2 regions of the Natranaerovirga pectinivora genome follow, and region 2 is predicted to be linked to the other one. Evidence: a T-box and tRNA genes for the amino acid it is inferred to sense, from the RefSeq annotation. Region 2 holds a T-box; the other holds one or more tRNA genes.

Region 1 (3,219 bases), on a different contig from region 2:
TAAGGGTGCTATTGTAGTATTGGAACCATCTACTGGAAAAATACTTGCATTGGTTTCTAAGCCAGATTTTAATCCCAATGAAATCGAATTTTTATTAGCAGAATTAAATAGGGGTAATACTTCAGAAACTTTTCTTTTTAATCGAGCAACTCAAGGATTATATCCACCTGGATCTACTTTTAAAGTATTAACAGCACTGCATTATATAATGGAAAATCCAGATTGGGAAGAATTTCAATACACTTGTAGTGGATCAGATGTGTTCTACGACAATACAATAAACTGTTTTAACAATACGGCTCATGGAATAATGGGTATTAGAGAAGCATTGGCGGTATCTTGTAACACTACCTTTGCCCAGTTAGGTACAGAAATTGACCTGAAAGATTTTAAAAGATTCAATGAAAATTTTATGTTTAATAATAGATTACCATTTCCATTACCAAATTCAATTAGTAAGTATCAATTAGATGTAAATAGTAATTTAGAAAGTATTCCTGAGACAGTTATGGGTCAAGGAAAAACTGAAATCACGCCACTACAAAATGCATTGATTACGGCCACAATTGCTAATGGGGGCATTATGATGAAGCCTTATTTGATTGATCGAATTGAAGACCATAATGGAAAAGTTATTAAAAAATTTATGCCTGAGCAACACAAAAGAATCATAAACCCTAATTATGCATTTCTGATTACTGAACTTATGGCTGGTGTTGTCACAGATGGAACAGGTAGAAGTCTTAATAATTTACCTTTTACTGTAGCTGGTAAAACAGGAACTGCAGAACATAGAAAAGATGAAAAGCCACATTCCCTATTTATTGGTTTTGCACCGACTGATAATCCTAAAATTGTAGTAAGCATAGTCGTTGAAAATGCTGGTACAGGAACTCAAGCAGCTGTACCCATTGCTAGAAGACTACTTGAGGCATATTTTGAAAATCAGTAATTTCTTATATGTGTAATAATGGATGTATACCTATTAGTATATGTACAAATCCTATCATTAATAGAGACTATATATTTGAGTAAAAATTTCTATTATCAAAAAGTTAATTTTTTATATCAATATAAATATAAAAGTTGAAAAATGGATAAAAAAGTTGTATACTGTGAAAAGATAATGAAACTCAAATACGTTTTACAGGAGGCTATTATATGATCGAAGCAACTAGTTGCGGCGGGGTGGTCATATATCGAGGGAAAATCCTATTATTGTATAAGAATTATAGAAATAAATATGAAGGATGGGTTTTGCCAAAAGGAACGGTAGAAGAAGGCGAAGAATTTAAAGAAACGGCTATAAGAGAAGTTAAAGAAGAAGCCAGTGTAAAAGCCAATATAGTTAAATATATTGGGAAAAGTCAATATTCATTTGCTACTCCAAGTGATACAATTGTTAAAGATGTTCACTGGTTCCTTATGAAATCTTATGGTTATTTTAGCAAACCACAACGCGAAGAATATTTTGTAGATTCAGGATATTATAAATACCACGAAGCTTATCATTTATTGAAATTTAGCAATGAAAGACATATTTTAGAAAGAGCATACAATGAATATGTTGAATTAAGAAGATGTAATTTATGGGGAGGCAAAAACTTTTAATTAAGTTTTAGATCCTAGAAATTGTATTTATTGAAATGTTATACTAAGATTATAAAAGCAAAAAACGTATCAGATAATCTGATACGTTTTCTTATGAGATATTTAAAAAATGCGGATGAAGGGACTCGAACCCCCACGATGTTGCCACCGGCAGATTTTGAGTCTGCTGCGTCTGCCAATTCCGCCACATCCGCTTAAAAAATAACTGCTTTAAAATAGTATCACATAAATAAAATTATTTCAACAGGAATTTTAATAAAAAGTTTAATTTATATACTTGTGGAGGTTAGACATTTCAGAGAAACTTGTGTGTCTGGAGATGTATAGAGCATAAGTTAGTTAATGATGAAAGGGGTGTTTGTGTGTGTTTGATATGGAAAACGCATTGATTAAAAAAGCGCAGAAAGGTCAAATGGATGCTTTTGAAAAATTAATATTAAAATACGAAAAAAAAATATTCAACTTAGCATATCAGATGTTTCATAATGAACAAGATGCATATGATATATCTCAAGAAGTTTTTATTAAAGTATACCAATCCATTAATTCATTTAATTTTTCTTCTAAGTTCTCAACTTGGTTACATAGGATAACGGTAAACACTTCAATAGATGAATTAAGAAAACGAAAAAACAAGGTGACACAGTCTATGGACGAACTATTAGATTTAGGTGAATCTACTGTCCATAAACAATTTGAAGATACTGAAAAAACGCCAGAAGAAGCTGTTTTAATAAAAGAAAAAAATAACGAAATGGTGGCATTGTTAAATCAATTAAAAGAAGAACATAGAACGATTGTTATACTTAGAGATATAAAAGGATATTCATACGAAGAAATATCAGAAATTCTTGACTGCACAATAGGAACTGTTAAATCCAGATTATCAAGGGCTAGAGCAAAATTAAAAGACTTATATTTGGAAAACAAAAAAGATAGCATAACTGAGTTTGTAAAATAATAGAGGAGGCTGAAATTATGAACTGTAATAAAGTACAATCATTAATCTCCTTATATCTGGATAACAGTCTTTCTGAGATTGAGAAGTTAGAGTTGGAAAAACATATAGAGAATTGCCCGAGTTGCAAAGAAGAAGTTAGGACTTATGCTTTTTTAATGAGTGAATTAAGTCATTTAGATGATGAAAAAGACTTGCCAGAACATTATCATAAGGATCTTATGTCAAAACTTAAAAATACAAGTCAAAAGAAGAAGAGATTCAATTATCGCCCGTATATTTCTTCGGCAGCAGCAATTATATTAGTTGTCCTTGTTGTAAGTATTTTTTCACAGAACAATCCTTTAGATTTTAAAGGTGGTACAGAGGAAATTGCTTTTGATGCTCTTGAGTCAGAGGGAGAAACTGATTTTTTTACTACGGCTGAAGGGGCTAGAACCTTGTTGCCTGAGGTAGAGATGGAGATGAAGACCTTTGAATCTGGGGAGATTATGATGACTTCAGCTTTGGAAGTTGAGAAGGAAGAGCATTATACATTGTATATTATTTTAGGTGGGCTTTTTTCTGTTGGGGTTGTTGGGTTTGTTTATATGCTTCTTCGGAAGGCTAAAAGAAAGTCAAAACCTTAAATATAGGTTTTAAGCGGGTAC
Region 2 (3,219 bases):
GGAAGGAAGAAAATTTGTTAAAGACCATGTAGAAACCTGCCCCATACCTAATGATTTAATAGATGAAATAGAACCCATTAGAGAAATGATTCTTGAAGCAGTTGCTGAAACAAGTGACGAGCTTATGGAAAAGTATTTTGCACAAGAAGAATTTACATTAGAAGAAATCCAATCTGCCTTACACAAAGGCGTCGTTGATGGAGAAATTGTACCTATACTATGTGGATCAGGAATGAATAATACAGGCGTTCAAGTTTTGTTAAGTTCAATAGTAAAGTATATGCCATATCCAAAGGAAGAACATCCTTTTGTTATAGGGAAAAATCCAGAAACTTTAGAAGAAATAGAAGTTATATGTGGGGAAGAGCAACCCTTATCTGCTTTTATTTTTAAAACGATAGTAGACCCTTATATTGGGAAATTATCATTGTTTAGAGTTTATTCAGGCGTATTTAAGTCTGATTCAATGGTATATAATGCTAATAAGGATATAGATGAAAAAGTTTCACATCTCTTTTGTTTAAGAGGTAAGGAACAAATTGAAGTAAAACAGCTTGTTCCAGGGGATATTGGAGCAGTAAAGTTAAGCAATTCTTCAACAGGCAATACCTTATGTGATAAAAAGAATCCCGTTTTATTAGAGGCCATTAATTATCCAGAATCATTAGCCGTAATGGCTATTGTTCCTAAAACCAAAGGTGATGAGGAAAAAATATCTGTTGGATTACAAAAGTTAATGGAAGAAGATCCAACAATCAAAGTTGTAATGGATCCTGAAAATCATCAAGAATTATTATACGGTACAGGAGACCAACATTTAGATGTAATTGTTAGTAAATTATCAAGTAAGTTTAAAGTAGAGGTTGATTTAGTAAAGCCGAGAGTGGCTTATAGAGAGACCATTAAAGGAAAAGTTAAAGTTCAAGGTAAACATAAAAAACAATCAGGTGGGCACGGTCAATATGGAGATGTACACATTGAATTTGAGCCATCAGGGGACTTGGAACATCCATATATTTTTGAAGAAAAGGTATTTGGCGGTTCAGTACCTAAAAATTACTTTCCAGCAGTGGAAAAAGGCTTACAAGAATCTGTTCAAAGAGGCGTGTTAGCAGGCTATCCAGTTGTTGGTGTAAAAGCAACATTAGTGGATGGAAGTTATCATCCAGTTGATTCTTCTGAGATGGCTTTTAAAATTGCTACAACTGTGGCATTTAAAAAAGGGTTTCAGGAGGCAAAGCCAGTTTTACTTGAGCCCATTGCAAGTGTTAAAATTTTAGTGCCAGATGTATATATGGGCGATATAATTGGTGACTTAAATAAAAGACGTGGTAGAGTTTTAGGAATGCTTCCAATGAATGGAAAGCAGGAAATTCAAGGAGAAGTTCCTATGGCAGAAATGTTCGGTTATTCTACAGATTTACGTTCCATGACTCAAGGACGTGGGACATTTACAATGAAATTTGAAAGATATGAGCAAGCGCCTTCAGATGTTCAAGAGAAGGTAATAGAAGAAAGTAAAAAAGAAGCTTAATATAGAAGGCTTTTTAAATTTAAAAGGTCTTGACCAGGATATTTTAATATGATAGAATGCTTTTAGTATTATAAGGGAAAGACTGGGAAAAGGAGTAGTAAACAGTAGGTCGATTTTAGAGAGCTGTTGGTTGGTGTAAAACAGTATTGAACTTTGTTGAACTCGCCTTGGAGTCCTTTAGCTGAAACTTAGTAGGTTAAGGCGGTAACTTGCCGTTATAAGTATTAAGGGTATTCTGTCATTACTAGACTATAGTCTATTTTTGCAGGGTAAATTAGAGTGGTACCGCGGAAGTTAACTTTTCGTCTCTATTTATTTAGAGATGAAAAGTTTTTTTGTATTTCAAAAGGTTTATTAAACGTAGCGTCGGATGCCGCGTTAGTGGCTTCGCCAGAATAAAATTAAACCAGAGTTAAAACACCAAAATTCAAAAAGAACATACTTAGGAGGTTACTATGAGTTTTACGTATAATCATAAAGAGATTGAGAAAAAATGGCGTGATAATTGGGATAAGAACCCAGTTAATGTAGAAACAGAAGATAAGCCAAAGTATTATTGTTTGGACATGTTTCCTTATCCATCTGGAAGTGGATTGCATGTTGGTCACTGGAGAGGTTATGTTTTAAGTGATGTTTGGAGTAGATACAAATTACTTCAAGGGTATTATGTGCTACATCCGATGGGGTGGGATGCATTTGGTTTACCAGCTGAGAATTATGCTATAACCCAAGGGGTTCATCCAGCAATTGCTACAGCTGAGAATGTTGAGAATTTTAAGAGACAGTTAAAAGAAATTAGTGCTATTTATGATTGGGATAAAGAAATTAATACAACAGATCCTAATTATTATAAATGGACCCAATGGATTTTTGTAAAGATGTTTAAAGAAGGATTGGCTTATGAAAAAGAAATGCCAATAAACTGGTGTCCTGATTGTAAAACAGGTCTTGCAAATGAAGAAGTAGTTAATGGTGAATGTGAACGTTGTGGATCTGATGTTACAAAGAAAAATCTTAGACAATGGATGTTAAAAATAACGGCATATGCTGAGAGATTGTTAACTGATTTGGACCAATTAGATTGGCCAGAAAAAGTTAAGAAGATGCAATCAGACTGGATTGGTAAAAGTTTTGGTGCAGAAATTGATTTTGACGTGGATAATAATGAAGAAAAAATAAAAGTATTTACTACAAGACCAGATACTTTATTTGGTGCAACTTTTATGGTTTTAGCACCAGAACACCATTTAGTGAATAAAATTGCAACAGATGATCAAAAAGAATCAGTAGAAGATTATGTGTTTAAAGCTTCGTTAAAATCTTCAGTAGATAGAATGCAAGATAAAGAAAAAACAGGTGTATTTACAGGAAGTTATGCCATTAATCCATTAAACGGGGAAAAATTGCCTATTTGGATTTCTGACTATGTTTTAGCAGATTACGGTACAGGGGCTATTATGTGTGTGCCTGCCCATGATGAAAGAGATTTTGATTTCGCTAAGAAATTTGAGTTGAAAATAACACAAGTTATTGCTAAAGAAGAAGATGATGTTAATAAAGAATTAAAAGAAGCTTATACAGAAGATGGTATTATGATTAATTCAGGTGTTTTTGATGGCATGAAAGCTTCAAAAGCAAAAGAAGCAATCATTAACTATCTAGAAGAGCATGAAATAGGAACAAAA

Evidence for each region. The T-box of region 2 lies ahead of leuS (leucine--tRNA ligase). A T-box ahead of a tRNA ligase gene usually reads a tRNA of that ligase, here a tRNA-Leu.
Region 1: it encodes a tRNA-Leu, which carries the amino acid that the T-box ahead of leuS (leucine--tRNA ligase) is inferred to sense. The anticodon was not compared.

Annotation. Positions count from the first base shown of each region.
Region 1 covers NZ_SMAL01000001.1:390,659-393,877, forward strand. Annotated here, with positions in the region: gene EDC18_RS01910 (peptidoglycan D,D-transpeptidase FtsI family protein) at 1-952, shown strand, start outside; gene EDC18_RS01915 (NUDIX hydrolase) at 1,162-1,611, shown strand; tRNA gene EDC18_RS01920 (tRNA-Leu) at 1,722-1,805, opposite strand; gene EDC18_RS01925 (RNA polymerase sigma factor) at 1,985-2,572, shown strand; gene EDC18_RS01930 (anti-sigma factor family protein) at 2,590-3,198, shown strand.
Region 2 covers NZ_SMAL01000003.1:48,201-51,419, reverse strand. Annotated here, with positions in the region: gene fusA (elongation factor G) at 1-1,534, shown strand, start outside; T-box leader at 1,610-1,847, shown strand; gene leuS (leucine--tRNA ligase) at 1,990-3,219, shown strand, end outside.